Regions from separate parts of the Megamonas sp. genome, predicted to be linked through region 3. Evidence: riboswitches for the same ligand, from Rfam matches in the RefSeq annotation. Region 3 holds a riboswitch; each other region holds the start of a gene.

Region 1 (10,271 bases), on a different contig from region 3:
TCTTAAAAACAACTGGAAGAAAAGGTTTTATGCTTTATATTCCAATGGTAGTTATGTTCTGCGTTACTATGACAGCTTTAGTAGAAGCTGTATATGCAATTGTTGTAAAATTATCTATGGGACAATTTGTTTTTGCTGTAGATGGATTACAATTAATTATTGCACTTGCTTTGATGATACTTGCAGTTTCTGTAGCAATTCATTGTGGTAAAGAACTTGTTAGTGCTAAGAAAAATATAGAAACTAATATATAAATCAATAAATTTAATAAAAATCCCTATAATTAAGAAATGTGTCCAGGATTTTTGGGACATATCATTTCCATAATTATAGGGATTTTTTTAGATTTCTTTGTTATCAATAGCAGTTTCGAGAGCTATTTTAATCATATCATTAAAGGATTGTTCACGTTCTTTAGCTGTAGTTTCTTCACCTGTAAATAAGTGATTACTTACAGTAAATACGCCAAGTGCTTGTACATTATAACGAGCAGCAAGCATATAAAGAGCAGAAGTTTCCATTTCTACAGCAAGACAGCCGTATTGGATTAATTTTTGTAAATCAACTTCTTCATCATAGAAACGGTCTTGACAATATACGTTACCAATTTTCACAGGAATGTTTAATTTTTTAGCATGGTGATATGCTTTGCCTAATAATTCAAAATCAGCAAGTGGAGCATAATGAAGTCCATCACCAAAAGTGCGAACAATAATGCCACTATCAGTAGTTGTTCCTTGAGCGATAACAACATCACGAACATGAACATCATCTTTTAAACCACCACAAGTACCAACGCGAATTAATTTTTTTGCATGGTAATCGCAGATTAATTCATGTGCATAGATAGAAATAGAAGGAATACCCATACCAGTGCCTTGGATAGAAACTTTATGACCTTTATATGTTCCAGTATAGCCAAACATATTGCGAATATGATTGTAGCAGACAGGATTTTCTAGAAATTTTTCAGCGATGTATTTTGCACGTAATGGGTCGCCAGGAAGTAAAACGACATCAGCAACTTCTCCAATTTTGGCTTCAATATGATTACTCATAACAATACCTTCTTTCATCAATAATTTTATGAGATATAAGAATATCTATAAAAATTTTATCATAATGAATGAAAAAATGCAGGGATTATCCTGCATTTTTAAATTAACAATGTTCGATTGTAGCACCGAGGTATTTATTGACGATTTCAACAGCACAATAATCGCCACACATAGAGCAAGCAGTTGTGCCTTCTGGATTGCGTGAAGCGCGTCTTTGACGTGCTGTCTGTGGGTCGATAGCTAAATTCATTTGTTCTTCCCAATCAAGTTTTTTACGAGCTTTAGCCATATTTAAATCCCAATCTTTTGCACCTGGTACATTTTTTACGATATCAGCAGCATGAGCGGCAATTCTAGTTACAATAACACCATCTTTTACATCTTGAACATTTGGTAAAGCAAGATGTTCGGCTGGAGTTACATAGCAAAGGAAATCCGCACCACAAGATGCTGCCATAGTACCACCGATTGCAGCAGTGATATGGTCATATCCAGGAGCAATATCAGTAACAAGTGGACCAAGAACGTAAAATGGAGCATTATGACAAATGCTTTTTTGCAATTTCATATTTGTAGCTATTTGGTCAAATGGTACATGACCTGGACCTTCGACCATGACTTGTACACCTCTATCCCAAGCGCGTTTTACAAGTCCACCTAAATTTAAAAGTTCTTGAATTTGAGCATGGTCAGTAGCATCAGCAAGACAGCCAGGACGAAGACCATCGCCAAGACTCATAGTAACATCATATTTTGCACAGATATCTAAGATATCATCATAGCGTTCATAAAGTGGATTATTTTTTTCATTATAGAGCATCCAACCTGTGATGAATGAACCACCGCGACTAACTACGTCCATATAACGACCTTCTGCTTTCATGCGATTGATTACATCCATAGTTACACCGCAGTGAATAGTCATGAAATCAGCACCATCTTTGGCTTGTTTTTCAATGGCATGAAGTAAATCTTCTTCAGTCATTTTCACGACAGCACCATGAGCTTTGATGGCATCAACTGTTGCTTGATAAATTGGCACAGTTCCTACCATTACAGTGGAATGTTTTAAAATAGCTTGACGAGAAGCATCAATATTATTTCCTGTGCTTAAATCCATTACAGAATGAGCACCAGATGCGATAGCGACATTTAATTTTTCGATTTCAGGAGTTGGGTCAGGAAAAGCACTAGATGTGCCGATATTAGCATTTACTTTAGTACAAAGTCCTTCGCCTACACCATAAGGGTGTAAATTTTGATGATTGATATTAGCACAAATAGCGATAGTACCATTGGCAACACGTTCACGAAGAGTTTCAATATCCATTTTTTCTTCTTGAGCTACGATTTTCATTTCATCAGTGATTTTACCAGCTCTAGCTGATTGCATTTGTGTCATTGTCATAATTTTGCCTCCATAATATAAGAAGTGATAAATGGCAAAAAAATAAGCAGATATGCAAAGAAAGTTGCAAATCTGCCTTGATAATCATTTATTTGCCACTTCCCTACGTTGGTCTTAACCAAACCAGGTTCTAAGGGTCGGAATATTTCCTCTCAGCTTCAAAAGCACCCCTAGTGGATTTTTTTCAATTTTTTTTTATTATAAAATATTTAGTAAGAAAAAACAAGATTTAATTAAAATTTAGCATCATGAAGCCAAATATATCGTTCATCTTCATTACAATTTTGACGGAGCCAAGGATTATTATCAAAATGACGAATCATCCAACAAGTATACATTAAAAAACCTGGAGCTACAGCTTGTGGATGAGTTTTGCTGTCAGCGATAGCGGCAAAACTACCATCAATGCTTTTAAATACATCATTTCCGATAAAACTAGCACCAAAACCTTCTGGTCTATCAAATTTGAAATAGTAAACTTCAGGTTGTGGGTGATAATGTGGTAAGTAGCCAGACCAATTACCTCTATCATTAATTACTTCACCTAAAACCATATTAGAATAAGGTGCTGTGTCATAATCAAAAATAGTATTAACTTGACGTTGAGCAGTGTTACCGAATTTTCCTGCACAAGAATATCCCCAAGGAACATCTTTTGGAGCATATAATTTAGCAGGGAATTGTTTTTCGTTTTTTGTGCATTGAACAAGAATTTCTGCATCGCTGTTTGCTTTAACAATTACTTTTGTATTACTGCAAACGTGAACGCACCAGGGACCTTCAGTAAAAACATCTTTTCTAGATACAGTTTTTTCTTGTCCATCAAAAATATAAGTGATTTTACCAGCTAAGAGTAGTATGGCAATTTCTTCACCTTCACGGCAGAAAATTCTTTCTTCATCAGCTTTAATTTTATAGACACGAATATCCATTAGCATATTACTATATTCATTATTGTAAGTAGTAAGAATTTGTTCGCCAGAAGCATTGAATTCTGGATAACCAAATGATTTATACATGAAAATATCTCCTTTATAATAAATTTATCAATAAGTGATGATTATTTTATGGTTATATTATAAATGTTTTAAAGTTCAATATCAACAATATATAATCAATATATAATCAATATATAATCAATATATAATAAGATTAATAAACTTATTAATAAAAAGTTTCTATAATAAATGTTGAAGTAAAAGAATTTTTTTATCTTGATATTTTTGATAAAGGGCAATAAAAAAGGATATTAATCATAATTATTATGATTAATATCCGTTATTTTTATAAATGGTGCGACTGGCGTGAGTCGAACACGCGACCCTTCGCTTAGGAGGCGAATGCTCTATCCGTCTGAGCTACAGCCGCAATTTCAATCTAAATTAGTTAGATGAATTTAATAAGCTAAATTTTAGCATAACTAAAACTAAGTCGCAAATTTTAATTTATAGGAGCTCCAATAGGACCTACAGAGCCAATAGGATTTGTAACGCCACTAGCAGCTGGTGATGTTGTAGTAGAGTTTACAGGTGTAGTAGGTGTTGGAGTTGTAGTAGTTGCTGTTGTGTTTGTTGGAACAGTAGCTGTTGTTGCTGTTTTATTGATTTGATAACGTGTTGCCCATTCAGGATATTTATTAGCATAATATCTTATTTTCTTGAATTCTACATCTTCTGTGCTTTCAGGAATGATAGAATGCATATTTTTGTCGAGATTAGGTGTTTTATCAATCCAATTTGTATCAGGAGACCAGAAATTATATTTTAATGTTCTAGCTGTTAAATTTTTGACGTTATATTCTTTTTTCATGAATTGGATAGAGGAAACATTGCCAGCAGAGTCTTTGTTTTCTTGCCAAATCCAAACAATGATGTTGTTATCTATCTGACGAAGTGTAGCTGTATCGGCACTACTTTCTCCAGATTCATTACTCCATAAGCCAAGCCAACGAGCATTAGAGATAAGACGACCACCTTCACCTTTATTGAATACACGGTCTACAATCATAGCATAAAATTTTTCATCAAAAGATTGAGAGTTGATATCTTTATTTACAGGGTTATTGTATTTGAGTGTATAAAGAGCCTTACCATCTTTATCATAGAAGATTTCTTCCATATAGCGTAGGGTTCTTTCTTGAGGATTGATTTGAACACGAGCTAAGCTATAGACTAATTGATTAGGATCATTGATAGGAAGTTTCATATTAGCTATAGTTTCAGCTGCTCCACCTGGAGCGTAACCTGTTTTTATCCAATCTTCAATACAAGTAGGAATGTTATTTTGACTAGAAACAGTAGTAATTCTTGTCATAGAAAAATATTTACTATATTTATCATCTGAGCTAATCCAATACCATTCAGAATCAGCGGCAAAACTAATTTGAGTATGGAATAATGTGAAAACCATTAATACAGTAAGGCAAATAATATTTTTTATTAATCGCATAAGCATGCACCCTCATTATATATATTATAAAATTTGTTACTCTACTTATTATACCAAAAATTTTAGCTTAAACAATAAGAAAACCCCTAAAATAGGGGTTTAAAAAATTTTTTAATCTGATTTTAAAGAAAAATGAATTCTGATACAAGTTCCTTCATTAGGTTTACTTTGAATTGTTAAATTAGCATGATGGAATTCAGCAATATGTTTAACGATAGCAAGACCTAAGCCTGTACCTTCTACATTGATTTGAGAACGGGATTTATCAGCACGATAAAATCTTTCAAATACATGTGGTAAATCGTCTGACGCTATACCTATTCCAGTATCTTTTACTTCTAAGATAAGATGATTTTTGTCTTCATTTAATAAAGAAATAAAGACAGAACCATTGGCTTTATTGTATTTTATAGCATTTTCGATGAGATTATAAATTAATTCTTCAATTAATTGACGAACACCAATAATTTCACTATTTGGATTTTCTTTAAAGATGACTTTTACTTGTTTTGTTAAAGCTTTATCATTTAGGCGTAAAATAATTTGTTTACAGATAGCGGAAAGATTAAGAGGTTCTTTCATAAAGGTACTATTTTTTTCATCAAGTTGAGAAAGTTTGATTATATCTTGAATTAAACTGATTAGACGTTGAGCTTCTTTGTAGATTTTGCTAGCAAATAAAGGAATGTCATTTGGTCGAACCATATTATTTTGTAAAAGTTCAGCAAATCCAGAAATAGAAGTGAGTGGTGTTTTTAATTCATGAGATACATTAGCGGAGAATTCTTGACGCATTTTTTCTGCCATGCGTTTTTCCGTGATATCTACAAAGAGAATTAAAGCACCTTTTACCGTATTATGCTTAGTTACAGGGCTGGCAATGATTTGATAAGTTTTTTTATCAAGAGGTAAATAAAACTCTTGTCGTTCTCCACGCATTACATTTTGAGCAGCTTGATATAATGTTTCATTATTGATAAGCGTAAAGAGATTTTTATCAATATAGTCTATTTTTTCGGCGTTTAAAATATTTAATACGCTATGGTTTATAGCTAATATTTTATAAGAATGATTGATTAAGATTAAACCTTCTTCGATATTGTTGATAATCATAGTAAATTCACGCTGTTGATTTTTTAAAGTCTTCATTTGTTGGTGAATTTGCTCATTTTGATTTTCTAAACGAATTAACATAGGATTTAATTCTTCATATAAGTCATTCATAATAGGGTGTTCAAGATTGATAGAATTTATAGGTGCAATGATATTTCTAGCCATACGGCGAGCAGCCAGTAGAGAGATTAAATAGATTAATAACATCATAGCTAACAATATCGGCAAGGCTTCTTGAACCATATCATATGCACTGACATTATTGCGAGAAAGACGTAAAACAGAATTATCATCTAATCTCACAGCGTAATAATACGTATTAGTTCCAAGCGTAGTTGAGATGCGATAAGATTCACCTGTTCCTACTTTTTGGGCAATTTGTACTTCTTGACGCAAAAGATGATTTTCCATTTTATCTAGTTCAGCACTATTATCAAAGATAACATTGCCTTCAGGGTCAATCCAGGTAATGCGTGTTTGTGTCTGTGCATCTTTTAGTAATTCTTTAGGGTCTGTTAAATGATGATTAAAAACATAAGTTAAATAAGTAGCCTCATCTTTAACTTCTTGTTTTGTATGTTCAAAAAATAATGGATAACATAAGGTCAAAGTTAAAATAAAAGTACAAATAACAGCCATAGATACTAAAAAGCACATATAATTGAAGATTTTTTGCTTCATACTCATATTAATCAATGATTTTATAACCGACTCCACGGATAGTTTCGATTAATTTGCTGGCTACTCCTAATTTATGGCGAAGTGTTTTTATATGCACATCGACAGTACGAGTTTCAGCTGCATAATTATAATCCCATACTTTGTCCATAATTTTATCGCGGGAAATAACGATATTTTTATTTTTTAATAGATAGTATAAAAGTTCAAATTCTTTTAATGTCAAAATAACTTCTTCATTATTTACATAGACTTTATGGAAATCATGATTTAATACAAGAAGACCATTACCTGCAGATAAATCATTAGTAGCTTTGTCTTGTGCTACATTGATTTTTGCACTGCGACGTAAAACTGCTTTTATGCGTGCAATTAATTCCATTACACCAAATGGTTTAGTTACATAATCATCAGCACCATTATCAAGACCAGTTATTTTATCGTATTCACTACCACGAGCTGTGAGCATGATGATAGGAGTATGTTGTGTTTTAGGATTTTTACGAACTTCTTTGAGGATTTCAATGCCATCAATGCCAGGGAGCATAATGTCTAAAAGAATTAAATCAGGCACATTATTTTTTAGTACAGGGAAAAATTCTTCAGCATTGACAAAGCCTTGAGCTTCAAATCCAGAAGATTGTAATGCATAGATGACAAGTTCGCGAACACTTTCGTCATCTTCAACACAGTAAATTTTTTGCATAAGAACACCTCATAGATATAGATTAAATGTAAATTATATTTTATAAAAAATAATGGATATTATATTAATATGTAATCAGTATAAAATTTTTTGATAGCTACTACAAGAGAAGATTTTATATTTTACATAGTTTTTACTAAAGACTAGATTTTTGTAATCTTAAATTGATTTTTGACAAACAAAAAAGCATTGTTTCACTTTTTGTAAAACAATGCTTTTTTATATGCCCATAATGCCGTTATCTTTTATTCGCCTAGACCTGCTTGGTGCAGGTGGGTATCTTGGATAAGAGCTTTGCTATTCGTTCGAGACGATTCAGCAGCACAAATATCACAGCCAGATTCCCGTTTAGAAAGAGTAAGGTTAGACAATATAAAAAGACCTACGCACATTGCAGGCATACTCCGTTATTAACTGATAATATAATAGCATAAAGATGAAATCTGTGCAAGAGTGAACAAGTCAGAATTGCAAATTGCATTTTTACTTGCGCAGATTATTAGGCTCAGTTAAAATAAGTATAACGTTATTGATAAAAGAAGGGATTTTTTATGGAAAACAATTATAGTGTAGCTATTTCTTGTCATAGTGATTTAGGATATATTGAGTATACAGCTGATACTAAATCTGCAAATATTGTTTTGGCAAATGAAGTAGCTAAACAAAAAGTAGAAGAGTTTTTAAATACACCATTAACTTTACAAGTACCACATGAAACATTACATGATTTTACTACAATAACTATTAATCCATTAGATGATGTGGAAACACTTCAATTAGCACTTACTCGTTTATGGGAAGCAACTGATGTACATGTTGATTGGAGTAGACCAGTTGACTATGTAAAAAATGGTATTCGTAGTCTAAAAGATTTATAAGATATAAAAAGCAGGAATTTTAATTTAAGGTTATATTTTGGAATAGTATCATTACTTGACAAGTAGATTAAAGTAAACTATACTAAACCTAAATCTTACAAGGCGAGCTTTTAAAGATTAATAAAGGCATATTTTAATAAGAGTATGCAAAAATAATTTGATATTAAATTTAGAAACAAAGGCGTTTCATTGTTATTTATGACAATGAGGCGCCTTTTCTGTTTAGTAGGTGGGATTTTATGATAAGACTAGAGCATGTAGAAAAATATTTTGGCAGTATTCATGTATTAAAAGATGTCAATTTAGAAGTAAAAGAGGGAGAAAAATTAGTTATTATAGGACCATCAGGTTCTGGAAAATCGACTACTGTAAGATGCATGAATTTTTTAGAAGAACCTACTAAAGGAAAAGTCTTTATTAATGGTGAACAATTGACACATAAAAATAAGACAAATATTATCAAAAATAATATATCAATGGTTTTTCAACAATTTAATTTATATCCGCATTTAACAGTTTTAGAAAATTTGACGTTAGCTCCTATAAAATTACATCATAAAACTAAAAAAGAGGCAGAAGATTTAGCTTATCATTATTTAGATGTAGTAGGATTAAGAGATAAAGCACATGTTTATCCTTTAACACTTTCAGGTGGTCAGCAGCAACGTATTGCTATAGCTAGAGCTTTATGTACGCAATCAAAGATTATTTTATTTGATGAACCAACATCGGCTTTAGATCCTGAAACCATTCAAGAAGTTTTAGATGTTATTATTAAACTAGCAAAAGAAGCTAATATTACTATGGTTGTAGTAACACATGAAATGGGATTTGCTAGACAAGTGGCAGATAGAATAATCTTTATGGCAGATGGGCAAATTATTGAAGAAGGTTCACCAGCTACTTTTTTTGATAATCCAAATAATGAAAGAGTCAAAAATTTCTTAGGGAAGATTATTCATTAAAAATATATAGATAGCAAAGTGTGAAGGAGTGTAGTTATTTATGAAAATTTTAAAAAGATGGGTATTAGGATTTTTAACAATATGTATGTCTGTTATGATGTTAGCAGGTTGTGGAAGTGATACTGAAAATAAATCAGCATCAAGTTCTAATCCAAGTGATGTGCAAGAAATTATAGATAGAGGTACTTTAAAAGTTGGTGTAAAAAATGTAACTAAAGGTTTTGGTTATGAAGATCCAGCAACTGGTGAATATTCTGGATTAGAAATTTCTTTAGCTCAAAAATTGGCTGAAAGTTTAGGCGTAGATGTGGAATTTACTCCAGTAACAGCAGCAACAAGAACAGCTTTACTTGATTCTGGTGATATTGATTGTGTAATTGCTACATTTACAATAACAGATGAAAGAAAAAATAGTTGGGATTTTACAACTCCATACTATACAGACCATGTAGGTGTATTAGTAGAAAATTCTTCTGGAATTAAAACTTTGGCTGATTTAAAAGGTAAAACAGTTGGTGTATCTTCTGGTTCTACCTCTGCAAAATCTTTAGTAGAAGCATTGATTAAAGCAGGTGTTATTCCTAGCGATGGTTATGATGCAAAAACATTTGATCCGGCAACATGGACAACAGGTGTAAGTTTCAAACAATATGATGATTATCCAGCAATTTCTACTGCTTTAAGTGCTGGTGATGTAGATGCATTTTGCGTAGATAAATCTATTTTAGCTATTTATAATACAGATGGTCGTTCTTATATTGCAGAAGAATTTGCACCACAAGAATATGGTATAGCAACTAAAAAAGGTTCTGGATTATCTAAAGTTGTAGAAAAATTTGTTCAAAAAAGTTTAAATGACGGTACAGTAGATACTTTGATTACTGAAAATAATTTAAAATAAAATAGCAAATTGAAAAAAATATGATAATAAATCTAAAGCTTTATAAAGCTTTAGATTTATTATTATGTAGTAGATTTATAAATTATAAATGATTTTAGTGGTGAAGTTTATGGCAG
Region 2 (10,271 bases), on a different contig from region 3:
CAGATTTAATTTCTTTAAATTTGCTGATAAGCATACGATTTTCAGGAATAATACGGCTGATAAGTTCAGTTTTCCAACGAATTAATTCACCTTCAACAAATGCATCGATAATTTTATCGCTGAATGCTTTACCTTCAGTTAAAACTGCACGTTTTTCAGGATATTTTTTCAAGTTAGAGAAGTTTTCCCAAACAGTTGCAGGATGTACACCAAAACGTTGATGACGTTCTTCTTCAGTATAATCTTCAAATACATCATCTTCTGCACGATAAGCACGATCTTTTTCTAAGTAACCAGCTTCATCACCTACATCTTTGGAGATTTCAGCAAGTAATTCAGCAGTAGTTTTAGTAACAGCGTATTTAACACCATCAAGGATAGATGTATAAATAGCAGCAAGTACAAGATAAGTGTTTGTATATGGATTACAAGCACGAAGTTCAAAACGAGTAGCTTTTGGATTATTGATATCACGAATAAGACCAGCTAAAATTGTACGGTTACGAGATGGAACTTCTGGGTTATGACCTAAAGAAGTAACTATACATACAGGAGCTTCAAAACCTGGTTTTAAACGATTTAAAGAGTCATTAGTTGCGGATACAAATGGGTTGATAACTTCATAGTTTTTAAGTAAGCCCATGATAGCACCATAACCTACAGCACTCATATAATCTTTTTTCATATCAGTTGGTGCGAATAAGTTTACAAAAGAACCATCATTCATAATAGCACCCATACCGAAATGAGTATGTTCACCATTACCAGCAAGACCGATCATAGGTTTTGCTTTGAAGTTAACCTCAAGACCATTTTCACGGAAAATTTCTTTTACAAGGATACGAACAACGAGTTCATTATCAGCAGCTTGAAGTGCATCAGCGAATTTCCAGTCAATTTCTACCTGTTCGCAAACATGAGTCATATTACCATCAGTGTCGATATGACCTTTCATACCACCAACTTCTTTATGTCCCATTTCTGGAGAAAGACCATAAGCTTCAAGAGCTAACATGCATTGTTCAAGAGCTGTACGAACTGCACCGCGTGTACGTTGCCAATATTGTTCTTGCATAACCTGAGATGCGGACATTTCAGGGATATCTGCTTCACTAAGTGGAGTTTTTACCCAGAATTCAAGTTCAGTAGCGGAAGTAAATACGATATCTTTTACATCTGCACCATTGATATGTTCTAAGCCGGAGATTTTAGCATTATTTTTAAAGAGGTCTAATAAACCTTTTTTTACATAAGTTAAAGTATTAGCTAAGATGGAACGGGAGTCTACAGCTTTGCCATCATGAATAAGAGCTGCAGGAATGCGGAGAGTACCAACTGGTTTACCGAGTTCATCATCATAGCTTTCGATATTGTAATCAACAAACCAATTAACAGTAGGATCAATTGGCATATCTACTTTAGCATTATTTAATGTAGCAATACCTGTTAATACTACAGAAGAACCATCTGTTTGAACAGCAGAGCCATTATAGAAAGAGTCAATATCTTCAAGAAAAACTCTCATAGGAATTTTTTCATCAGTATCATTACCAGCTAAATCGATACCTACTAAAGAAACAAATTTAATTTCAGGATGTTGTTTCAATGTAGCAATAATATCTTCTTTTTTAGAATTTGCAGGGATAACATATAATAAATCGTTCATTAAAAGACCCACCTTTTATTTATTAACAAAAATTTATGTAGCAACTAAAAAAAGCCGTATGAAAACAATTCTGACTACATTAATAATATAATATCCCCCTAAAAATATAAAATTAAAATAAACTAATAAGTTAATTTATATATTTTTTAGACTGAAACAATTACAATACTAATGTACAGATGTCTCATATGGCCCCATTGCCTTTGCTGTTCTGTTTTACGTGATTTATAATATCATATTCAAAAGTGTTTGTCTAGTAGTTATTTTTTATTTTTAATTGTAACATTGTATTTTTATTGTTTATTTTTTGTAAAAAGTTGTTAAATATTTAAAATAGCTTAATATTTTTATAAAAAAATACACCCTAAAAGATATACAATAAATACCTTTTAGGGTGTATAGATTAATTTTATTTAAAGATTATTTATTTAAATATTATGCTTCCATTTTACGAATTGGATTAAATGTGAATTCTTCACCGTTTACATTAATATCTACAGTGTCGCCTTCTTTGATATTACCTTTGATGATTTCTTTACTTAGTTGAGTTTCTACAGTATGAGATAATAATCTACGAAGTGGACGAGCACCAAAGTTTGGTTCAAAACCTTCATCTGCAAGTTTAGTCAAAGCTTCATCAGACCAAGAAAGTGAAATATTAACTTGATGTTGTAGACGTTTATTGAGATTTTCGAGCATGATGCGAGCAATTTGACGTACTTGTTCTTTAGCTAAAGCTTTGAATACGATAATATCGTCAACACGATTTAAAAATTCAGGACGGAAATAATCTTTTAAGATATCGCGTACTAATTTTTCAGCTGTAGCAAAATCTTTTTGATTTAAGATTTCATGACTGCCTAAGTTTGATGTCATAATGATAACAGTATTTTTGAAGTTTACAACTCTACCTTTACCATCAGTTAAACGACCATCATCTAAGATTTGTAATAATACATTGAATACATCACGATGAGCTTTTTCGATTTCATCAAGTAAAATTACGCTATATGGACGACGGCGAACTGCTTCAGTAAGTTGACCACCTTCATCATAGCCAACATATCCTGGAGGAGCCCCGATTAAACGAGCTACAGAATGTTTTTCCATATATTCGCTCATATCGATACGAATAATACTGCGTTCATCATCAAATAGACTTTCAGCTAAAGTTTTTGCAAGTTCAGTTTTACCTACACCAGTAGGGCCGAGGAAAATGAAAGAACCGATTGGACGATTAGGGTCTTTGATACCAGCACGAGCACGGATGATAGCTTCACTTACAGCTTTTACAGCTTCATCTTGACCGACAACACGTTCATGGAGAACATCTTCTAGATGTACGAGTTTTTCTCTTTCACCTGTGAGCATTTTAGTAACAGGAATACCAGTCCAACGACTTACTACTTGAGCGATATCTTCTTCAGATACTTCTTCTTTTAAGAGACGATTACCTTCTTCATCATGAACAGCTTTTTCCATTTTTTCAAGTTCTTTTTGAAGTTGTGGTAATTTACCGTATTTGATTTCAGAAGCTTTGGCATAATCGCCACTGCGTTGAGCTTTTTCCATTTCAGTATTGGCACTATCCATTTCTTTTTTGATAGCACGTACACGAACAATACCTTGTTTTTCTTTATCCCATTTTGCTTTTAATTCATTTTCTTCATTTTGTAATTTAGTTTTTTCATCAATGAGTTTAGCAAGTTTTTCTTTAGATGCTTCATCAGTTTCTTTATTTAATGCTTCTTCTTCTATTTGTAATTGCATGATTTTACGACGCAATTTTTCAATAGGTTCTGGCATAGATTCGATTTCAGTACGAAGTTTAGCAGCAGCTTCATCAACTAAGTCGATAGCTTTATCTGGTAAAAATCTATCAGAGATATATCTATCAGATAATACAGCTGCAGAAACAAGGGCATTATCACGAATTCTTACACCATGATGAACTTCATAACGTTCTTTTAAGCCACGCAAGATAGAAATAGTATCTTCTACAGATGGCTGACCTACCATTACAGGTTGGAAACGACGTTCAAGAGCTGTATCTTTTTCAATATATTTACGGTATTCATTTAAAGTAGTAGCACCAATACAGCGGAGTTGTCCACGTGCTAACATTGGTTTTAATAAGTTACCAGCGTCCATAGCACCTTCAGTTGCACCAGCACCTACTACAGTATGAATTTCATCGATGAATAATAAAATCTGTCCATCGGATTTAGAGATTTCATTTAATACAGATTTTAGACGTTCTTCGAATTCACCACGATATTTAGCACCAGCGATTAATGAACCCATATCAAGAGAATACAATGTTTTATTTTTTAGAGATTCTGGAACATCACCTGCTACGATACGGCGAGCTAAACCTTCAACAATAGCAGTTTTACCAACACCAGGTTCACCGATTAATACTGGATTATTTTTAGTACGACGAGATAAGATTTCAATAGTACGGCGGATTTCTTCATCACGGCCAATAACAGGATCGAGTTTACCAACTCTTGCCATAGCTGTTAAATCACGACCGTATTTTTCAAGTGATTTATAACCACTTTCAGGATTATCACTATTTACATTTTGTTTACGTTCTGATTTAATTACAGATTGAATTTTATTTTGGTGTAGATTGAATTCTCTACATAATGCTTGCATTTCATCATCGCTATCGCTGACAATAGCCAATAATAAATGTTCTGTACTTATATATTCATCATTCATGTTTTCAGCAAGTTTTGCTGCTCTGCCTAATACACGAACCATTTCTGTACTCATACCTAAGCGACTTTGACCTTTTACGCTAGGAATTTTTTTGAGCATTTGTTCTAGTTTTGCTTTGAGCATAGGTAAATCTACTCGACATTCAGCAAAAATAGTTGCAAGTAAACCTTCTGGTTCTTTTATTAAAGCAGAAAGAACATGAGCAGATGTAATTTCTTGATGATAGCGAAGAGCTGCTTCTTGCTGTGCAGATTGCATAGCTTCTAAAACTTTTTGTGTATATTTTTCTTCACCCATGATTTATACCTCCAAGTCATGATGAGTAACATTTCAATTAATAATAGTATAAAAACAATAATACAGTAAATATAAATATTAAAGTAATAATTTATGTTATACTTTAGTTTTATATTTGCTTACAAAACATATTATAAAAGCTAAAAGTCAAATTGTCAAACATTATTTTGACTTTTTGACATTTATTTTTAAAAATTTTTTATCTATACTAAAAATCTTTATATTATAATAGAATAGAGGTGATTTTATTTATGGAAAGACTCATAGGATTTGCTCCATCCATTGATGAAAATTGTACAACTATTATCTTAGGTTCAATGCCAAGTGTGAAATCTTTGGAACAGCAACAATATTATGCTCATCCTCAAAATAGATTTTGGAAATTAATGGCTATATTTTTTAATGAAGGAATAATACCAACTATTTATCAAGAGCGATTAGAATTATTGAGAAAAAATCATATTGCTCTTTGGGACTCTATAGATTCTTGTATTCGAGAAGGTAGTTTAGATAGTGCTATTTGCGATGAAGTGCCAAATGATTTTAAAGCTTTATTTGCCAAATATCCTAAAATAAAAACTATTTGTTTTAATGGCGGAAAATCTTTTCAGTGCTTTAAGAAATATAATAAAGATATTTTAAAAGATAAAACATATACTTTTTATACTTTGCCATCTACAAGTCCAGCAAATGCTAAATTTCGTTTGCCGATGCTTCAAGAAGTTTGGCAACAAGCTTTAGCTAGACATATAAATAATAAATAGATTTTATAAAATAAAAAAGGTACCTACAAAATATTTCATAGGTACCTTTTCGTTATTATCATGGTAATGTTCTTAATTTATCAAGTGGCCAGAAGATGAGTATTGCTTTACCTTTGATTAAATCAAATGGTACCATGCCTACATCAGCGAAACGACTATCTTCGGAATTATTGCGGTTATCGCCCATTACGAAAATATGTCCTTCTGGTACAGTAGCCAGTGGATAATCCCCTCTAGTTGTGCTTAAGATATATGGTTCATTTTTTAATTCACCATTTACATAAACATGACCATCTTTGATTTCAATAGTATCTCCAGGAATTGCAATTACACGTTTGATAAAATCACGGCTAGGATCTTTTGGATATTGGAATACTAAGATATCACCACGTTCAGGATCATGTAAATTATAAATAAATTTATTAACGACTAAACGCTCTTGATTTTGTAATGTCGGACGCATAGAAGGTCCATCAACTAAATATAACTCTACTACAAAATGACGAATGAATAAGGCTAAAACAACAGCGATAGCTATGGAAATAACCCAATCTTTAATTTCACTACCTAAAGATGACTCTTTTTTATCAGCCATGATAATCCTCCCTCTACTAGAACATACTAATAAAACAAAAGGGACTTGCCATAGGCAGTCCCTCTTATGAAGATATTAGCGTCTTTCTTTAATACGAGCAGCTTTACCAGTAAGGTTACGAAGATAATAAAGTTTTGCTCTACGAACAATACCTCTACGAGTAACTTCGATTTTTGCAAGGCGTGGGGAATGTACTGGGAAAGTACGTTCAATACCAACACCATAAGAAATTCTTCTTACTGTGAAGTTTTCACGAACGCCAGAACCTTGGCGAGCGATTACAACACCTTCGAACATCTGAATACGTTCGTTGGATCCTTCAACTACTTTTACATGTACGCGAACGCTATCGCCAGGGATAAATTTAGGGATATCGTTACGTAATTGTTCCTGTTCTAAAGCCTGAATAATATTCATTATTTTTCCTCCTTAATTCAAACGTTCATATAAGAATATCTCACAGCGGACCGTTTGTTGCATACTAGGCTATTTTATCATATAAAAATGGGCTATGCAATATATTTTTTGGAGATTTTTCGAGAATTTGACAAATATTTTAGGATAATTTATATTAAAGGCAGAATATGAAAAAGGGAGCTTGTAGACAGGCTGAGAGGAAGTTGTGAACTTCGACCTATGACCTGATTTGGATAATGCCAACGTAGGGAAATATTAGTTTGATTACGTATTTTCAAGGAAATGGCATGGCTATTTCCTTTTTTTATTTTTAAATATTTTTATTTTTTATGAGGTGATTTTTTGTCTACATTTTTTACATCAACAAATAATTCTAGTTTTAATGTATCATTGATTTGGTTTGGTACAGCAGTTTCTGTGGCTGAAATCATGACAGGAACTTTTTTAGCACCACTTGGCATGAAAGATGGATTTTTAGCTATTTTAGTAGGTCATGTAATTGGCGGAATTATTCTTTATTTAGCAGGGATTATCGGTGCTAATAAACGTTGCAGTGCTTCTGAAAGTATTAATTTATCTTTTGGTAAGTTGGGTTCTGTTAGTTTCTCTCTATTAAATACTATTCAATTAATAGGTTGGACTTCTATAATGACCATCATTGGGGCACAAGCTTTCAATAAATTAATGGCATCTTTATGGAATATAGGAGAAAATACTATTTTATGGACAATTATCATAGGTCTTTTTCCTTGCATTTGGATTTTTAGTACAATGGATTTTGTAAGTAAGATAAATAAAGTAGTAATGCTTTGTTTATTGCTTGCTTCTTTATATTTAGGTTTTGGGGCGGTAGTTTCTGCAAATGAAGTGGTAACTTCCTTAGATGAAAGTATGAGTTTTGGCATGGCGGTAGAATTGAATATTGCTATGTGTTTATCATGGATGCCAGTTATTTCAGATTATACAAGAACACTTAAAAATCAATCTACAGGTACAGTGAGCTGTGTAGTGGCATATTGTTTTGGCAGTATTTTAATGTATACAATTGGTTTAGGTAGTGCTGTTCATTATGGTATAACAGATATTTGTGATATTTTTATGTTATCTGGATTGGGTGTTATTTCTTTAGTTGTTATTTTATTATCTACAGTAACAACTAATTTCATTACGATAAATTCTTCAAGTATTTGTTTAAATCATATCAGTAATCAATTAGATGTAAAATATACAGCATTTTTTGTATGTATAATTTCTACATTGCTTGCTATTTTCTTATCTATGGAACAATATGAAACTTTCCTTTATTTTATAGCAGCAACTTTTGCACCGTTATTTGCTATTGCTTTTTCTGAATATTTCTTTAGTCATAATATTTATCATCAAAATTCATTTATCACTGGTAAAAATTGTCTTTTATGGTTAATTGGTTTTATAGCTTATGAATTGTTGATTGATTATAGCACATTTATTGGGATTACTGTGCCAGTTATGTTAGCTATAGCCATTATTAATATTTTTGTTAATCAATTGATTGGGGCAAAAAAATTTAGTTTGAATAAGAAATATTAAAAGTATTTTATTATTTAGCCATAAATCTAAAAGTAAACAACATAAATATATTGACAAGGATTTTTTCTTTTGCTAGACTTTATGTACAGCAATGAACTAGAAAAGTAACTTTAATCAGCGAGTAGTGATGGTGTAAGACTACAAAAAGTGAATGGCGCTAGGGAGCTTTATAATAATAAATAACATTCTAAAGAGGACTTAAATATATTTAAGTCAATCAGGGTGGAACCGCGGGAATACATCTCGTCCCTGTAACATTTTGTTGTTACATGGGCGAGATTTTTTATTTTGTCGCCCATGAATATCAAGGAGGTATATTTATGACATTTCAGGAAATTATCCTGACTTTGCAGGAATTTTGGTCTAAGCAAGGCTGTATTTTAGCTCAACCTTATGACGTGGAAAAAGGTGCAGGTACTATGAACCCTTCTACATTTTTACGTGTACTTGGCCCTGAACCTTGGCATGTAGCATATGTAGAACCATCTCGTCGTCCAGCTGATGGTCGTTATGGTGAAAATCCTAACCGTTTATTCCAACATCATCAATTCCAGGTAATTATGAAACCATCTCCTGATAATATTCAGGAACTTTATTTACAGAGCTTAGCAAAACTCGGTATCAATGAAAAAGAACATGATATCCGTTTTGTTGAAGATAACTGGGAATCTCCAACACTTGGTGCTTGGGGTCTTGGTTGGGAAGTTTGGCTCGATGGTATGGAAATCACACAGTTTACTTATTTCCAACAAGTAGGTAGTGTTGATGTAAAACCTGTAGCTTCTGAAATTACTTATGGTCTTGAACGTATTGCAATGTATATTCAAGAAAAAGAAAATGTTTATGATATTGATTGGAATGGCACATACACTTATGGTGATGTATTCCATCAAAATGAATTTGAACAATCCACTTATAACTTTGAACTTGCAGATACTGCTCTTTTATTTGACCTTTTCGATAAATACGAAAAAGAAGCTGTTCGCGTAATTGAGCTTGGCTATGTTCATCCAGCATATGATTATGTATTGAAATGTTCTCATACATTTAACTTGCTTGATTCTCGTGGAGCAATCAGCGTATCTGAACGTACAGCGTTTATTTCTCGTGTACGTAATCTTGCTCGTCTTTGTGCTCAATGTTATTTAAAACAGCGTGAAGAACTCGGCTATCCTCTCTTGAAGAAAGGAGCAAAATAATAATGGCTAAAGATTTATTATTAGAAATTGGTACAGAAGAAGTTCCTGCTCATTTTATGCCAGGAATTTTAGCTCAATTAAAAGAAAAAGCAACTGCAAAATTTCAAGAAATGCGTCTTGATTTTGATGAAGTAACAACTCTTGGTACACCTCGCAGAACTGCACTTTTAGTAAAAAATCTTGCAGAAACTCAGCAAGGTGCATCTAGTGAATATAAAGGCCCATCTACTGCTATCGCTTTTGATAAAGATGGCAATCCTACAAAAGCAGCTATCGGTTTTGCTCGTGGCAAAAAAGTAGATGTTGCTGATTTAGTAGTAAAAGATGGTTATGTATATGCTGTTTCTAGTGAAGAAGGCAAACAGACTGTAGAACTTTTACCTACTTTATTAAAAGAATTAGTAGAAGGCTTGAATTTCCCTAAAAATATGCGTTGGGGCGATTTAGATTTCCGCTTTGTACGTCCACTTCGTTGGCTCGTAGCTTTGTATGATGAAGAAGTAATTGATTTTACAGTAGCTAATGTAAAATCTGGTCGCGTATCTCGTGGTCATCGTTTCTTAAGTGAAGGCGATTTCACAATCAATAAAGCAAGTGATTATGAACAAGCTTGTAAAGATGCATTTATTATTGTAGACCAAGAAAAACGTCGCGATATCATCAAAGCACAGATTGAAGAAATTGCAAAAGCTCATAATGGTCATGCAGAAATCACTGAAGATTTATTAGAAGAAGTAATTTATCTTGTAGAATATCCAACAGCACTTTGCGGAACTTTTGAAGATAAATATCTTAAATTACCAAAAGAAGCAGTAATGACTCCAATGAGAGATCATCAGCGTTATTTCCCTGTTTTAGATGATAATAACAATTTATTACCATTATTTATTACAGTTCGCAACGGTGGCGATTATTGCTTAGATAAAGTACAGCATGGTAATGAACGTGTACTTCGTGCAAGACTTGCTGATGCTCAATTCTTCTTTGATGAAGATAGAAAGCATAGTCTTTATGATTATGTAGAAAAATTAAAAACT
Region 3 (10,271 bases):
ATATTCTTTTTCAGTCATTTTAATAATCTGCATTGCTCTATTAGCACCAGTTTTAGTGCCACATGATCCTTATGAAGCCAATATGTTGAAAGCATTGCAAACGCCAAATAATGAATATTTTTTAGGTACAGATAAATTGGGCAGAGATATTTTTTCACGCATAATCTATGGTATGCAAATATCATTATTTATGACGATTTGCATTGTGATTTTGACAGCAACTATAGGTTCAATCATAGGTATAATTGCTGGTTATTTTGGCGGTAAAATAGAACTTATTTTAATGCGTTTGGCTGATATTATGCTTTCTTTTCCAGGAATTATTCTAGCTATCGCTATAGCTGGCATCATGGGTGGAAGTATTATAAATACGATTTTCGCCTTAGTCGTTGTAAGTTGGGCAAAATATGCTCGCTTAGTACGAAGTTTAGTTATTAAATTAAAAAATAATGATTTTATCATAGCTAGTAAAACTAGTGGAGCAACTACATTTACAATTATGTATCATCATTTACTACCTAATATTTTACCGTTGATAGTGATTACGGGAGCTATGGATATTGGCACTATGATGATGGAAATAGCGGGTCTATCTTTTTTAGGTTTTGGTGCTCAACCACCTACACCAGAATGGGGATTAATGCTCAATGAAGGTCGTCAATATATTCAAACTGCTCCATGGCTGATGATTTATCCAGGGTTAGCTATTTTTATAGTAGTAGCTATATTTAATCTTTGGGGAGATAGTTTACGTGATATTTTAGACCCTAGACAGGATTGATAGATTTTATTGATAAGAAAAGAGGTTAAATATGAAAAGTTTTAGAATGAAAAAATTATGGAAGGCTATTAGTTTAAGTCTATGTGGTATATTGACTGCAGGTATAATAGCTGGTTGTGGCTCTGAAAATACAGTAGATAAAACTACTTTAAAATTTGGAGTTACAAATTTTGCAGATACTTTAGAGCCAACACAAAATTATTTTGGCTGGGTTGTGATGCGTTATGCTATTGGTGAATGTTTGGCAAAATTTGATGAAAAAATGAATGTTCAGCCATGGCTTGCGGAAAGTTGGTCTATTAGTGATAACCATTTAACATGGACTTTTAAAATCCGTGATAATGTAAAATTTTCTAATGGCAATCCAGTAACATCTGAAGCTGTAAAAAAATCTATTGAACGTGCTTTTGCTAAAAATACTCGAGCAAAAACTTTCTTTGAATACACAGAAATGAAGGCTGATGGTCAAAATCTAATAATCACAACAAGCAAACCTCAACCTAATATGCCTGGATTTTTGGCTGACCCATTATTTATTATTGTAGATGTTAGTGCAGAGGAACAAGGTAGAGATTTTGCCAAAGAAGGTCCAATTTGTACTGGTCCATATAAAGTGGAATCTTTTGTAAAAGAAAAGGCTGTAATGGTGAGAAATGAATATTATTGGGATGGTGAAGTTCCATTCGAGCGTGTAGAAATACCATCTATTGATGATCCTAATACTCGTGCTATGGCACTTCAATCTGGTGAAGTTAATTTTGCTGTAAATATCGCAGCTGGAGATATAGATTTATTTAGAAATAATGATAAATTCTATATCGATGAAATTTCTTCATTACGTACAGTACTTGCTCGTATTAATCAAAATGGTATTTTAGGCGATGATAAAGTTCGTGCTGCCTTGATTTCTGCTTGTGATCGAGAAAATTATAATAAAATATTACTAAAAGATACTTTTATCACAGGTAAAGCACCAATACCGCCATCTATGGATTATGGCTTTGATGAGTTGACAGATCCAAATGCATATAATCCAGAAAGAGCTAAGCAATTATTAGCCGAAGCTGGTTGGAATGATAGTAATGGAGATGGTATTTTAGATAAAGATGGCAAGGACTTAAGTCTTGATTTTGTCGTGTATAATAGCCGTGCAGAGCTTCCTTTATACGCTGAAGCTGTACAAGCTGATGCTAAAAAAGTAGGAATTAAGATAAATATAAAAAGTGTAGATTATAACCTTATTGATAAAATGGGTATTGATGGCGATTATGATTTACTTATTTCTAATATTACAACTGCTAATACTGGAGATCCTGAAATTTATTTAAGTTGGTATTGGAAAACTAATGTAAATGGAGATAATCCACAAAATGGTTCTGGATATAGTAATCGTGAATATGATGAGATTTTAAATCAATTATCTGTCGAATTTGATAAAGAAAAACGTCGTCAATTAATTATTGAAGCGCAACAAATCTTATTAAATGATGGTGCAGCATTATTCTTAGGTTATCCACAGACTAATATTATCAGCACCAAAGGCTTAGAGGGTGTAGTTATGTATCCATCGGATTATTATTGGCTTACTAATAAAATAAAACCAGCTAAAGCATAAAAGGGGTAAATTAATGTTACTTGATGTATCTAATTTAACTATTCAATATAACAAAAATATAGAAGCTACAGTTAAAAATATTAATTTTTCTTTGGATAGAGGAGAAATTTTGACCATAGTTGGTGAATCTGGCTGTGGTAAAACTACAGTGATTAGAGCCATATTAGGTTGTTTACCTAATAGCGGAAAGATTATAAATGGAAAAATTCTTTTTGAAAATCAAGATTTATTGAAATACAACCATAAAGATTGGCTATCTTTAAGAGGAAAACATATTGCTATGATTTTCCAAGATAGTGGTAATATGTTAAATCCTATCCAAACTATTGGTAAACAATTTATAGAATATCTACAAATTCACGATGATCTTACTAAAAAAGAAGCATATTCTTTTGCTGTAGAAATGCTTACTCGTATGAATTTAGCTAATCCTGAAAATATCATGAAATCATATCCATTTGAATTATCTGGCGGTATGCGTCAGCGTGTTGGTATCGCTATGGCAATAAGTTTTAAACCATCTTTATTATTAGCAGATGAGCCTACTTCTGCCCTTGATGTTACTACGCAAGAACAAATAGTTAAAGAATTGATAGAAATTCCTCGCAGTTGTGGTACAGCAATGATTGTAGTAACTCATAATATTGGTGTAGCTGCGTATATGTCAGATAAAATTATGGTAATGAAACAAGGCAAAGTTGTAGAATATGGTAAAGCCGAAGATATAATTAATTCACCACAGGCAGAATATACTAAAACTTTACTTGCTTCAGTTCCACAAATAGGAGGACAGCGCTATGTCTAAAGTTATTATGCAGGTAAAAAATATAACTAAAAAATTTCCAGCTAGTAATAATAGATTTTTAACAGCTTGTGATGATGTTAGTCTTAATATTAATGCTGGAGAAACAGTAGGCATTGTTGGCGAATCTGGTTGTGGTAAATCTACACTGGTAAAAACTATTATGAATATGCACGCACCAACTTCTGGTGAAGTTATTTTTCATAATCAAGATATTACTAAATTAACAGGAGAAAAACGTCGTCAAAATTGTCGTCATATTCAAATGGTTTTTCAAGACCCTACAGCAGCGTTTAATCCTAAAATGAAAATCGGCGATATTATTTGTGAACCGCTATTAAATTTTAATTTAATAAAAAAATCACAAATGAAAGAAAAAGCTCAAGAATTATTGCGATTAGTAGAGTTGCCAGATGATTTTGTATATAAATATCCGAATAATATGAGTGGCGGTCAACGTCAACGTGTAGCTATTGCCAGAGCTTTAGCCCTAGAGCCTGAAATTATTGTTTGTGATGAAGCCACTTCTGCTCTTGACGTATCTGTTCAGGCTAAAATCATTAAATTATTAGTAAAACTTCAACGAGAAAAAAATATCACCTATATTTTTATTTGTCATGATTTAGCTTTAGTTAGTTTATTTAGTCATCGTATAGCCGTGATGTATCTAGGCAATATCGTTGAAAAAATTGATGGTGATAAATTGATCGAAGCAAAGCATCCATATACTAAAGCTTTATTAAAAGCAGTTTTTTCTCTAGATAATGAGCAAAATAAAAATATAGAAACTCTTTTTGGTGATATCCCAAGCCCTTTGGACTTGCCAAAAGGTTGTCCATTTCAAAATCGCTGTAAATACTGCAAAGATATTTGTAAACAGGAAAAGCCAAAATTAAAAGAGATATCAGTTAATCATCATGTTGCTTGTCATTTATTTTAAATAAAATAATATAAAAATTTTAATAGATGGGAGATTTTATGCTATCACAATTAACTTATAAAGAATATCTAAAAGTAACTACTCCTTTTATGTTATCCACAGCTACACAGCCTCTATTAGGAGCTGTAAATACTGCTGTTATGGGGCATATGTCAGAAGCTTTTTATATAGCTGCTGTTTCTTTGGGAGTAATTTTATTTAACAATATATATTGGCTATTTGGATTTTTGAGAGTGTCTACTACAAGTTTTTCCGCTCAAGCTTTGGGCAGTGAATCCGCCAAAGATAAATTTTTAGCTTTAGCTAGACCACTACTTATAGCTATAGTAATAAGTTTAATATTTTTAATCATTTATCCGTGGATTTTCAAATATTATGCGTTGCTAATGAAGCCTGAAAGCCAAGTTGTTGAATTGATGAAAAATTATTGTGATATCATTATATGGGGAGCACCATTTGTTTTAATCAATTATGTAACGCTAGGCTGGCTCATGGGACAGATGATAATTCGCTATACTATGTTTATGCAAATATCCATGAATGTATTGAATATCGTCTTATCTATCGTATTTGTATTTATCATGGATATGAATATTCAAGGTGTAGCCTATGCTTCTTTGATTGCTCAAATATATGGTTGTATGATAGGTTTTATCGCTATTTATAAACGAGGGAACTTAATCATTTGCAGTGAATACATTCAAAGTTTAAAAACTTTACAACCATTTTTAGCCATGATGAAGGTAAATGTGGATTTAATGTTTCGCACTGTTTGTTTATTGACGATAAATAATTTGTTTGCCATAGCTGGGGCAAGCATGGGAACTGTTACACTAGCAAGTAATGCTATTATCTTAGAAATCATTTTTATCGTGGTCTACTTTATTGATGGTATGGCAAATGGTGTGAGCGTATTTTCAGGAAAAGCAAAGGGATATAAGGATATAAATTTATTAAATTCAGTATTAAAGATAAGCTTAAGATGTTTAGCTGTATTTATAATTTTTATTTCAGTGATTATGTATATCACTAAATCGTATTTTATAAATATGATGACTGATTTGGCAATTGTGGCTAATTATGCTAACGATTATAGTATCTATCTGATTTTGCATCCAATATGTGCTTGTGTGGGATTGCTTTTATATGGTATGTATACAGGTATTGGTAATACAGCTTCTATCAGAAATATGATGTTTGTCGCTGTGATATTTTTTTATATCTGCCAAAAAATATTGATGTCTTATCTAGGTAATGATGGTATATGGCTAACATATAATTTAACGTATTTATTAGAATCAATTATTCTCATTTTGTATTTACCGTCGTTAAAGAAATATTTTAATTAAAGAAAACCTACTATAGATTACTTTTAAATAAGGTAATTTATAGTAGGTTTATTTTTATAATACGTTATATTGTTTTAAAGCATAAGCTACGCCATCATTATCTACATCTAAAGTGATGAAATCTGCTATCTGTTTTAAATTCTCATTAGCATTTCCCATAGCTATGCCATATTTTACAGCTTCAAGCATTTCCACATCGTTTCCGCCATCACCAAAAGCCATGGCTTCATTGATATCTATACCATAGTAAGCTAAAACTTTTTTGATGCCTGTGCCTTTACCGCCATCTTTAGGAATAATATCTGTAAAATATGGGCACCAACGAACAGCTTTGCAATTTGGCAAATATGGTAAGACTTCTTGTTCTTCATCTTCATTTAAGAAAATATTCAATTGATATGTTTTATGATTGGATACACGACTTACGTCATCAAATGCTCTATCAGGTGCAGTATCTCCTAAAGTTTCTTTTAATTTTGCTAAACGGTCATTATAGAGATTAAAATAAAAATAATCTATTTCCATAAAGCCACAAGCGATATCTTTATCTTTGATGTAATTTGTAAATTGGATTAAATCTTCACGATTTAAATATTCTTCGTGTAAGATTTTCCCTGTACTATCATAACAATATTGACCATTAAAAGTAATATAACCACTGAATAAATCGCCAAATTCATCAATTAAAAATTTCAAGTCATATGGCGGACGACCAGTTGCGATAAATAATTTTATTCCTTTTGCTTTTAAAGTATGTAAAGCTTGTATCGTAGATTCAGGAATTTTATGTGTTTTAAAGCTAACTAAGGTACCATCAATATCAAAGAAAATAGCTTTTATCATCATATCACCGTACTTTCATTAGAATTATAAAATATAAATCAATTATAACAAATTTTAAGCTAGTACGTATATTGTTTTTATGCTATATTATAAACAATAATTATTGACTAGATAAATATAGAAAGAGATGTGAATGATTTTCATGAATGCAACTTTAAAAAATATTACGGCTATGCTTGTTTTTGGTAGTATTGGTTTATTTGTACGCAATATAGAACTTGCAAGTTCACAAATAGCCCTAGTACGTGGTTTTGTAGGTGCTTTTATTTTATTTATTGCTATGGTATGCTTGCACAAAAAAATAAATCGAAATGCTTTGATAAGAAACTTACGCTATTTATTAATAGCTGGCGTAGCTATAGGTTTTAACTGGATTTTTTTATTTCAAGCATATAATTATACAACGATAGCTACAGCAACACTTACATATTATTTAGCACCTACTTTTGTAGTATTATTATCTCCATTTATATTAAAAGAAAGTTTATCTCTCTTTAAAATCATCTGTGTAATTTTATCTTTATTAGGTATGGCATTAGTCGCTGGCATATTCAATGATAACCAATCTGGTGTAAATGATTTTATCGGTGTACTCTATGGAATATCTGCTGCATTATTTTATGCGATTGTAGTCTTAGCAAATAAATTTTTCAAAGATATTTCTGCCATTGATAGCAGTATTGCTCAATTATTATTAGCTTCAATAATTTTATTGCCTTATGTAATCTATCAGGGAAATTCATGGAGTATGAGTGGTTTTTCGTTATTATCTTTGGCTATATTAGGTATTATACATACAGGTATAGCATATCTATTATATTTTTCTTCACTACAAGAATTACCAGCACAAAAAGTTGCTATTTTTAGCTATTTAGACCCAGTAACTGCGATTATTTTATCCACAGTTCTTTTAGCTGAGCCGATGAGTATTTCTCAATGGATTGGGGCGGTTTTGATATTAGGTTCTTTACTTGTCAGTGAGTTGTTCAAGAAAAATAATTAAACTTATTGACAAATGATAATTTATAAATTATATTGTATATATAAATTAATAACAGGGAGCTAGTAAACTGGCTGAGAGGAAGTTGTGAACTTCGACCTATGACCTGATTTGGATAATGCCAACGTAGGATAATAATTATGATGTATTTGCAATTAGAAGAGATGGCATTTTGTCATCTCTTTTTTATTTTAACACACATCTATATATTAATTTTTAAAATCACATAGAGTTGACCATGTGATTGAACAGGAGTTCATGAAGGGGTGCACCACCGCGGGTGTATCTTTTTGTGGACTCCTTTTTTAATAAAATTTCTCAAAAGATAAAAAATAAGGAGGTCTTATTTTGATAATAGTTAATGGACAAAATCAAGAAATATCTTTGCCTATGGATTTAGTTACTTATTTGCAAGAAAATAATTATCCTTTAGATAAGATAGCTATAGAGTTAAATGGTCAAATAGTCCCAAAAGCAAAATATGCGCAAACTATTTTAAATCCTAATGATAAATTAGAAATCGTAACTTTTGTTGGTGGTGGCTGATAATGGCAGACATTTTGGCAAAAGAATTAATTTATCAAACTTTAAATGACCGCCATGGCATAGTCAATCAAGAAAAATTGAACAATGCTAAAGTTGCTATAGCTGGGCTTGGTGGTTTAGGCTCTAATATCGCTGTGGCACTGGCTAGAATAGGTGTAGGTCATTTACATTTAATTGATTTTGACAAAGTAGATATCAGCAATCTCAATAGACAACATTATTTCATCTCACATCTAAATAAATATAAAACGCAAGCTCTAGCCGAGCAATTACAAATGATAAATCCTTATTTAAATATCGTTACTGATTGTATAAAAGTAACAGAAGATAATATTTTTTCATTGTTTAAAGATGAAGATATCATCTGTGAAGCTTTTGACGTTCCTGAAAATAAGGCGATGTTAGTAAATAAGATATTAGAACTTTTCCCCGAAAAATATATCATTTCTGGAAGTGGTATGGCAGGTTTTGGTCATAGCAATGAAATTCATACTCGTAAGGTGATGGGCAAATTTTATATCTGTGGTGATGAAAAAACTGCATTATCCAATGAAAATAGTTTAATGGCTCCTAGAGTAGCTATTTGTGCTGGTCATCAAGCAAATTTAATCACTCAATTGATTTTAGAAAATAATTTATAAAGAAGGTATCATATTATGTGGCAATTAGGAAAACATCAATTCAATTCAAGATTTATTTTAGGTTCTGGTAAATATTCTTTAGAATTAATTCAAGCAGCAATCAATGAAGCAAAAGCTGAAATCGTAACTTTAGCACTTCGCCGTGTAAATAATGGTGGTATGGCTAATATTTTAGATTACATTCCTAAAGATATAGCACTACTCCCTAATACTTCTGGAGCTAGAAATGCTGATGAAGCAATTCGCATAGCTCGTTTATCTAAAGAACTTTGTGGCAGTGATTTAGTAAAAATTGAAATTATGCGTGATAGTAAATATCTTTTACCTGATAATTATGAAACTATCAAAGCTACTGAAGTTTTAGCTAAAGAAGGCTTCACTGTTATGCCTTATATGTATCCAGATTTAAATGTAGCTAGAGATTTAGTAAATGCTGGTGCTAGTTGTGTAATGCCTCTTGGGGCTCCTATCGGCTCTAATAAAGGTTTATGCACAAAAGAATTTATTCAAATTCTCATAGATGAAATCGACTTACCGATTATTGTAGATGCGGGTATCGGTAGACCTTCTCAAGCTTGTGAAGCTATGGAAATGGGTGCCACTGCTATTATGGCTAATACTGCTATAGCAACAGCAGGTGATGTCGTTCGCATGGCAAAAGCTTTTAATTATGCTATTGAAGCAGGACGCCTCGCTTATGAAGCCAAATTAGGTCGTGTAAAAGCACAAGGAGCAAGTGCATCTTCTCCATTGACAGGATTTTTACAAGATTAATTATTAATTTAATCAGTAATAATTGTGAGGTAAGATGAATGAATAAAGATAATCATATTAATGAAAGTATTATTAATGATGAAGTAAGAGCTGAATTAAAAAAAGAACGTATTGACCATATGGCATATTTACCAGATATGGAAGTCATACCTAGCGATATTTTAGATAAGGTTATAGCTGATATGGATAGTTATGATTATGATAAATATACTGCTCAAGATGTACAAACTGCACTTAGTCATGACCACATTACACCAGAAGATTTTAGAGCTTTATTATCTCCAGCAGCACTCCCATTTCTTGAACAGATAGCACAGAAAGCTCAAAAAACTACTAAGAGATTTTTTGGTAATTCTATCTATATGTTCACACCAATATATATTGCCAATTACTGCGAAAATTATTGTATCTATTGTGGTTTTAATTGTCATAATAAAATTAAACGTGCTAAATTGAATTATGATGAAATCGATAAAGAAATGCAGGAAATTGCTAAATCTGGATTGCAGGAAATCTTGATTTTAACAGGTGAAAGTCGCAAACAATCCAGTATAGAATATATAGGTGAAGCTTGTAAAATAGCTAAAAAATATTTCCGTGTTATTGGACTTGAAATTTATCCATTGAATACAGATGAATATGCTTATCTACAAAAATGTGGTGCGGATTATGTAACTGTATTCCAAGAAACATATAATAGTGATAAATATGAAACACTTCATTTAGCTGGACATAAACGTATTTTCCCTTATCGTTTCTATGCTCAAGAAAGAGCAATTCGTGGCGGTATGAGAGGTGTTGGTTTTGCTGCACTTTTAGGCTTAGATGATTTTAGAAAAGACGCTTTGGCTACAGGTATGCATGCATATTATTTACAACAAAAATATCCACATGCAGAGATTGCATTTTCTTGCCCTCGCCTTCGTCCAATTATCAATAATGATAAAATCAATCCTAAAGATGTACATGAAGCACAGCTT

The links. Region 3 has a riboswitch for thiamine pyrophosphate ahead of thiS (sulfur carrier protein ThiS). Riboswitches for the same ligand answer to the same signal wherever they lie in the genome.
Region 1: it holds a riboswitch for thiamine pyrophosphate, as region 3 does, so the genes downstream of both, thiC (phosphomethylpyrimidine synthase ThiC) here and thiS (sulfur carrier protein ThiS) in region 3, are expected to answer to the same signal.
Region 2: it holds a riboswitch for thiamine pyrophosphate, as region 3 does, so the genes downstream of both, AC5LAX_RS04720 (cytosine permease) here and thiS (sulfur carrier protein ThiS) in region 3, are expected to answer to the same signal.

The regions. Positions count from the first base shown of each region.
Region 1 covers NZ_CFQVBI010000087.1:13,400-23,670, reverse strand. The annotation lists gene AC5LAX_RS12685 (carbon starvation CstA family protein) at 1-254, shown strand, start outside; gene deoD (purine-nucleoside phosphorylase) at 342-1,058, opposite strand; gene thiC (phosphomethylpyrimidine synthase ThiC) at 1,162-2,466, opposite strand; TPP riboswitch at 2,550-2,648, opposite strand; gene AC5LAX_RS12670 (5-deoxy-glucuronate isomerase) at 2,700-3,485, opposite strand; tRNA gene AC5LAX_RS12665 (tRNA-Arg) at 3,758-3,834, opposite strand; gene AC5LAX_RS12660 (hypothetical protein) at 3,907-4,914, opposite strand; gene AC5LAX_RS12655 (sensor histidine kinase) at 5,026-6,714, opposite strand; gene AC5LAX_RS12650 (response regulator transcription factor) at 6,716-7,411, opposite strand; RNA gene ssrS (6S RNA) at 7,632-7,814, opposite strand; gene AC5LAX_RS12640 (hypothetical protein) at 7,963-8,289, shown strand; gene AC5LAX_RS12635 (amino acid ABC transporter ATP-binding protein) at 8,529-9,254, shown strand; gene AC5LAX_RS12630 (transporter substrate-binding domain-containing protein) at 9,295-10,155, shown strand; gene AC5LAX_RS12625 (amino acid ABC transporter permease) at 10,265-10,271, shown strand, end outside.
Region 2 covers NZ_CFQVBI010000036.1:33,920-44,190, forward strand. The annotation lists gene AC5LAX_RS04695 (type I glutamate--ammonia ligase) at 1-1,666, opposite strand, end outside; gene clpB (ATP-dependent chaperone ClpB) at 2,102-4,690, opposite strand; gene AC5LAX_RS04705 (DNA-deoxyinosine glycosylase) at 4,942-5,454, shown strand; gene lepB (signal peptidase I) at 5,513-6,049, opposite strand; gene rplS (50S ribosomal protein L19) at 6,125-6,466, opposite strand; TPP riboswitch at 6,630-6,736, shown strand; gene AC5LAX_RS04720 (cytosine permease) at 6,809-8,035, shown strand; T-box leader at 8,118-8,289, shown strand; gene glyQ (glycine--tRNA ligase subunit alpha) at 8,356-9,234, shown strand; gene glyS (glycine--tRNA ligase subunit beta) at 9,237-10,271, shown strand, end outside.
Region 3 covers NZ_CFQVBI010000065.1:84,970-95,240, reverse strand. The annotation lists gene nikC (nickel transporter permease) at 1-781, shown strand, start outside; gene AC5LAX_RS09300 (ABC transporter substrate-binding protein) at 828-2,396, shown strand; gene AC5LAX_RS09295 (ABC transporter ATP-binding protein) at 2,410-3,201, shown strand; gene AC5LAX_RS09290 (ABC transporter ATP-binding protein) at 3,194-4,138, shown strand; gene AC5LAX_RS09285 (MATE family efflux transporter) at 4,177-5,487, shown strand; gene AC5LAX_RS09280 (Cof-type HAD-IIB family hydrolase) at 5,542-6,333, opposite strand; gene AC5LAX_RS09275 (DMT family transporter) at 6,464-7,333, shown strand; TPP riboswitch at 7,376-7,479, shown strand; gene thiS (sulfur carrier protein ThiS) at 7,679-7,876, shown strand; gene thiF (sulfur carrier protein ThiS adenylyltransferase ThiF) at 7,879-8,517, shown strand; gene AC5LAX_RS09260 (thiazole synthase) at 8,533-9,291, shown strand; gene thiH (2-iminoacetate synthase ThiH) at 9,330-10,271, shown strand, end outside.